DNA from 2 places in the Enterobacter sp. JS8-1 genome. Region 2 is predicted to be linked to the other one. Evidence: predicted binding sites of a transcription regulator. Region 2 holds the regulator's gene; the other holds the start of a gene.
The links. Region 2 encodes Fur, which represses iron uptake genes when iron is present. Its sites were predicted from a motif close to ATAATAATGAGAACNACTATCAA; they were not measured.
Positions count from the first base shown of each region.

Region 1: ACOQH0_RS16140 (Nramp family divalent metal transporter) is a predicted target of Fur. The motif match lies at 1,136-1,158, and genes of this name have one in related genera.

Region 1 is NZ_CP185805.1:3,406,052-3,409,471, forward strand. Features, by position in the region: gene ACOQH0_RS16140 (Nramp family divalent metal transporter) at 1-1,096, opposite strand, end outside; gene nupC (nucleoside permease NupC) at 1,447-2,634, shown strand; gene ACOQH0_RS16150 (EAL domain-containing protein) at 2,681-3,420, opposite strand, start outside.
Region 2 is NZ_CP185805.1:1,386,917-1,390,336, reverse strand. Features, by position in the region: gene ybfF (esterase) at 1-389, shown strand, start outside; gene ybfE (LexA regulated protein) at 518-805, shown strand; gene fldA (flavodoxin FldA) at 961-1,491, shown strand; gene fur (ferric iron uptake transcriptional regulator) at 1,783-2,229, shown strand; gene chiQ (ChiQ/YbfN family lipoprotein) at 2,333-2,659, opposite strand; gene chiP (chitoporin ChiP) at 2,707-3,420, opposite strand, start outside.

The sequences.
Region 1 (3,420 bases), 2.0 Mb from region 2:
GCACCAGCGCAAGGGCAATACCAAAACTCAGCAGGACCTGGCTCATTACCAAAATGCGGGTAGGATCCAGCCCCATCAGAATTACAATAAACGACGGCAGCATGGTGACGGCGCGACGCACCCACAGCGGAATATGAAAACGCACGAATCCCTGCATCACCACTTGTCCCGCCAGCGTACCTACCACCGTGGAAGAGAGGCCAGCAGCCACCAGGCTCAGCCCAAATATCGTTGCTGCGGCATGGCTCAGTAACGGTTCCAGCGTCAGATAAGCCTGATCGAGATCGGCAATCCCCGTGTGACCATTAAAGTGGAAAGCGGCAGCAGCGGTCGCCATCATCGCCAGATTCACAAAACCGGCAATCGTCATGGCAAACGCGACATCCCATTTTGTCGCGGAATAGCGTTCCTTACGGGTGCCACCGTGCAGATGTTGTGTCAGGGAGGAGTGCAGATAAATCACATGCGGCATAATGGTCGCCCCGAGGACGCCAGCAGCCAGGAATACCGCTTCGGAGGTGGGCAGACTTGGGATCACCATCCCTTTACTCAGCTGCACCAGATTCGGCTGGGAGAAGATCAGCTCCACAATATAGGCTGCAGCAACAAACAGCAGCAGACCACCGATGACTTTTTCCAGCGGCTTCTGTCCTCGGCGCTGCAGCATCAGAATAAGGAAAGTCGCAATCCCGGTCAGCACTGCCCCCTGCAACAATGACACGCCGAGGATTAGTTTAAATCCAATCGCAGCCCCTATGAATTCGGCAAGGTCGGTTGCCATGGCGATAATTTCAGCCTGGACCCAGTACAGCCAAACCGCCGGACGCGGGTAATGGTCGCGGATCTGCTCTGCCAGGTTTTTGCTCGTGGCAATACCGAGCTTCGCTGAGAGCATCTGGATCAGCATGGCCATCAGGTTAGCCCAGACGACCACCCACAGCAATGTGTAGCCGAAGCTGGCTCCGGCCTGAATGTTGGTCGCAAAATTACCCGGATCGATATAGCCAATGGCAGCAATGAACGCAGGTCCCATTAATGCGAACCGCAACTTGCGCGCTGCTCTGCCACTGCTACCCTCTACGCGACTGTTTGTCATTTCTGCCTCTGAAATATAGCCTTTGCTATGTTTAATGCTATCAAAATGAGAATGATTATCAAGATCATTTGTAAGGTTTGTAATGATTTCTCTGATAGCTTTTGACGATAGATGGGCAGGTGAGATGCGGGTGCTCTAAATGGAACAGAGTTAGCGCACACTTTTGTGAAGCCTAGCACACAAACTTAACTTTTCACTCATTTACCTAACATAACAAAAATGTATTGTTGATCACTATTTTTGAGACTCGTCACAGGATGTAACTATAGTGTGTTCTTGATCTCGTTTTCTTTTCGCTTGTTACATAGAATGTGCACGAAAATTAAACCTGCCTCATATTTGGAGCAAATATGGACCGCGTCCTTCATTTTGTCCTGGCACTCGTTGTCGTTACTGCACTCGCATTGCTGGTCAGCACAGACCGCAAAAATATTCGTATTCGCTATGTTGTCCAACTGCTGGTCATTGAAGTATTACTTGCGTGGTTCTTCCTGAACTCAAACGTGGGCCTCGGCTTCGTGAAAGGCTTCTCCGAGATGTTCGAAAAACTGCTCGGGTTTGCTAACGAAGGGACTAACTTCGTCTTTGGCAGCATGAACGATCAAGGTCTGGCCTTCTTCTTCCTGAAGGTGCTGTGCCCTATCGTCTTCATCTCTGCACTGATTGGTATTCTGCAACACATCCGCGTTCTGCCGGTGGTTATCCGCGCGATTGGCTTCCTGCTGTCCAAAGTGAACGGCATGGGCAAACTGGAATCCTTTAACGCCGTGAGCTCACTGATCCTCGGTCAGTCTGAGAACTTCATCGCGTACAAAGATATTCTGGGCAAAATGTCCCGCAACCGCATGTACACCATGGCGGCAACCGCAATGTCTACCGTATCCATGTCTATCGTGGGCGCATACATGACCATGCTGGAGCCAAAATACGTGGTGGCGGCGCTGGTCCTGAACATGTTCAGCACCTTTATTGTGCTGTCGCTGATCAACCCTTACCGTGTTGATGCCAGCGAAGAGAACATCCAGATGTCAAACCTGCATGAAGGGCAGAGCTTCTTCGAAATGCTGGGTGAATACATTCTGGCAGGCTTCAAGGTCGCCATTATTGTTGCCGCTATGCTGATTGGTTTTATCGCGCTGATCGCCGCCCTGAACGCCCTGTTCGCAGCGGTGCTCGGTATCTCCTTCCAGGGCATCCTGGGCTACATCTTCTATCCAATCGCATGGGTGATGGGTGTTCCGGCTCATGAAGCACTGCAGGTTGGCAGCATCATGGCAACCAAACTGGTTTCTAACGAGTTCGTGGCAATGATGGATCTGCAGAAAATTGCCAGCACGCTCTCTCCACGTGCGGAAGGCATTCTGTCCGTGTTCCTGGTTTCCTTCGCAAACTTCTCTTCCATCGGTATTATCGCCGGTGCGATTAAAGGCCTGAACGAAGAGCAGGGTAACGTGGTTTCTCGCTTCGGCCTGAAGCTGGTGTACGGTTCTACGCTGGTGAGCGTACTGTCTGCCTCTATCGCAGCGCTGGTACTCTAACTCGCAGAGTGAAAAAAAACCGGGAGTATGAAAGCTCCCGGTTTTTTTACGCCCGTAATTCGGCAAGCGGTCTGGGTTTACCTAACAGGTAGCCCTGCAGATAATCGACACCAAGGTGCAGCAACATATCCCGCTGCGCCGGGGTTTCCACATATTCCGCAACCACGCAGAGCGATTTTGTTTTCGCCAGATTACATATCGACTGCACAATCATCGCATCCATGTTGTCGCTGCAAATATCTTTTACGAAACAACCATCAATCTTGATGATGTCGGCCTGCAGGCGCTTCAGACGCTCAAAGTTGGCATAGCCTGTTCCAAAGTCGTCAATAGCAATACGGAACCCATGATCCCTCAGCTGCTGGATATTGTTAATGCTACTGCCCGAATTGGAGAAAGCCTGTTCTTCGGTAATCTCGATGACCACAGCCTGGGGCGGGACGGTATAGCGAGCGAAGAGCGCGATAATCTCCGTGGCGACCTCTTTTTGCATCAAGGTCATCGGCATCAAATTGACGGAGAAACGGGTGCCAGCATGTGTGGCGGGATTATCCCGCAGCCAGACCAGTAACTTCTCAACCACATTCAGATCAAAGCGATGGCTCAGGTTAAACTGGGCAATCAGCGGAATAAAGCGATCGGGGGTGATCATCTCTCCCTCGCTCTCCAGGCGCGAGAGGATTTCGTAATATCCTTTCCCCTCGGCATTCTGAATCGACTGGGCATACAGCTGGAGCCCGTCAGCATCAAGCGCACGTTTAATACGCCCTAACATCAGCACCCTGT
Region 2 (3,420 bases):
CCGCTATTAATGCGGTCACAGAAGCGGGCGTCGCAACACGCCAACAGGCCGCCGCCGTAATGCGTGAGCATCTGGATGAAGAAGGCGTCGTGCAGTTCCTGCTGAAGTCGTTTGTCGACGGGCAATGGCGTTTTAACGTGCCGGTGCTCTGGGAGCAATACAACAACATCGTGGGCTGGGAAAACGTCCCCGCGTGGCCACACCCTACCCTCTTTATTCGCGGCGGAAACTCGCCTTACGTTACCGATGCCTACCGCGACACGCTGCTGGCCCAATTCCCGCAGGCTCGCGCCCATGTGATCGCCGGTGCCGGGCACTGGGTTCACGCCGAAAAACCGGACGCCGTGCTGCGCGCCATTCGTCGCTATCTCTCTGATACTGCAAATTGATTAAAAAGAGAGCGACTGGAAGGTTGTGGGCTTCCAGTCGTTGGCGTGCCGTTTTCGGTGATGTATGATGGCGCGCTTATCGCCCGGGCATTAGCAGGGCGGCGTATTTCCCCCGAAGTCTCAGAATCATGGCCAAAGAACAAACGGACCGTACGACACTAGATCTGTTCGCGAATGAGCGTCGACCGGGACGACCGAAAACGAATCCGCTCTCGCGCGATGAACAGCTGCGTATCAATAAACGCAACCAGCTTAAACGCGATAAAAATCGTGGGCTTAAGCGTGTCGAACTGAAGCTGAACGCCGATGCTGTCGATGCACTAAATGAGCTGGCCGAGGCGCGTAACATCAGCCGCAGCGAACTGATTGAAGAGATGTTAATCACCCAACTTGAGACATTGCGCAGCAAGGCATAAGTCTGAAAATCCCCTTTATGACCCTTTTCATGTAGCACAGAGTGCAGTCCTGCGCGATAGCTGTTTCCGCAGGGTTGCCTGTTCTGCTATTATTGCCCTTATCCGTGGACAAATTGCGCCACCATACCATTAAGTTTCAAGAGGTTATTTTACTCATGGCAATCATCGGCATTTTCTTTGGCAGTGATACCGGCAATACCGAAAATATCGCAAAAAACATTCAAAAACAGCTCGGTAAAGACGTTGCCGATGTGCACGACATCGCCAAGAGCAGCAAAGAAGATCTCGAAGGCTATGACATCCTGCTGCTGGGTATCCCGACCTGGTACTACGGCGAAGCGCAGTGTGACTGGGACGATTTCTTCCCAACCCTGGAAGAAGTTGACTTCAACGGTAAGCTGGTCGCGCTGTTCGGTTGTGGCGACCAGGAAGACTACGCAGAATACTTCTGTGACGCACTGGGCACCATCCGCGACATCATTGAACCGCGCGGTGCTGCTATTGTGGGCCACTGGCCAACGGCGGGTTACCACTTTGAAGCCTCTAAAGGCCTGGCAGACGACGACCACTTTGTCGGCCTGGCCATTGACGAAGACCGTCAGCCGGAACTGACCGCTGAACGCGTTGAGAAATGGGTTAAGCAGGTTCGCGAAGAACTGAACCTCGACGACATTCTTAACGCCTGATTTCCCGGTGGCGCAACTCCGGTTGCGCCCGCTTACCAGGTAAAACCGATTAAATTAATTGCTACAAACTTTTAACTTTTTCGTTCAGACCTGTACAATATCCCCCTGGTAAAAAGTGGATGCCATCGAACAAGTTTGTTGGTGATACCACGTTTTTATAAGCATACTTTGCTTGAGACTTGCAGTTTTCATTTAGCCATGGCAGTTCTATAATGAGACGCATTATCCCAAGTGCATTTTCTGTCACTTCTTCATTAGAAGTGAATCGTTTAGCAACAGGACAGATTCCGCATGACTGACAACAATACCGCATTAAAGAAGGCTGGCCTGAAAGTAACGCTTCCTCGGTTAAAAATCCTTGAAGTGCTTCAGGGGCCAGACAATCACCATGTCAGTGCGGAAGACCTCTACAAACGTCTTATCGACATGGGTGAAGAGATTGGGCTGGCAACCGTGTATCGTGTGCTGAACCAGTTCGATGACGCGGGCATTGTTACCCGTCATAACTTCGAAGGCGGCAAATCCGTTTTCGAGCTGACCCAGCAGCACCATCACGATCACCTGATCTGCCTCGATTGTGGCAAGGTTATTGAATTCAGCGATGATTCCATCGAATCACGCCAGCGTGAAATCGCCGCACGTCACGGTATTCGCCTGACCAACCACAGCCTGTACCTGTATGGTCACTGTGCTGAAGGCGATTGCCGTGAAGACGACCACGCGCACGACGCAAAATAATATCGTGTTTATACTCTGAGCCAGCCGTAAGGTTGGCTTTTTTTTTGCCTGTTTTTGGGCAAAAAAAAGCCCGGTGACGCAGCGCCACCGGGCATAAAGCAACTTATTTATTGTTACTGCGAATATCGCTCCAGATCTTATCGCAACGCTTCGCCACTTCCTGATCGTTACCGGTTTTACGCGCCTGAATGCAGGCCTGGTAATCCATCACGCGGACGTTTTCCTGCGTCGCAAACTGCTCATGCGCTTTCTCTTTCTTCAGCACGTTCAGCACGCTCTGACAGGCTTCGATTTTCTCGGGCGACCCTTCCGCCGTATTGATACAGGCGCTATAGGCCTCCTTCAGGCGGGAATCTTCTTTTGGTGCCTCAGTCTGAGCACACGCCACCAGCCCTGATACCAGCAACGCGACGATTACGATTTTTTTCATCATGTGCAGTCTCCATACCGGCGGGACATTGCCCGCCGGTGTGTTCATCAGAAGATAGTGAATGGCGCAATGACCATGAATTTCACGTCACGTTCATCCTGGAAGATGTTGCCGTAACCGCCCGCGTAACTCGGGATATCGGAGTGGTTGTCATACTGCGTGAAGTGCAGTTTGAACATCGTGCCTTTTGCACGGCCATCCTGCAGGGTGTAGATTGCATCCAGGCTGTAAGAAGACTCTTTCAGACGATAGTTTGGATCGTAGTACGCGTCCGGTGTCGCCATATCCGCAGGTTTTGCGCCCCAGGCGTAAGCGTAAGATGCACCCACCGCCCAGCCAGGCAGGTTCCAGTTTTTCAGGTCATACATTGCGCCGAAGAACACCGCTTTTTCGCCGTCGGCGTTGAAGTCAGAGCGGTTATCCCACCAGATATCGAGACGACCGTTAGAGGACGCGTAGGTTGGCGTCATACGCTGCAGGAAATAGCCCTGCTGCCCTTCTGCCTTCACCCATGTTCCTTCCAGACGTAAATCGACCTGGCCCACTTTGTAGCCGAAGGTCAGTGCCTGCAGCCATGCAGTGCCGTCATAGATATCGTTAACGGTGCCATTGCTGGCTTTATCGCGCGTGCCGTAAAACTGGTAGCTGGTGCTCAGCGGGCTGCCCACGACATCAAATTTGTAGCTGGCTTTAGCAAAATACTGATCGATATAACCTTCCGCCTGACCAAATGCAGCTTCCAGGACCAGGTCGTTTTTGAA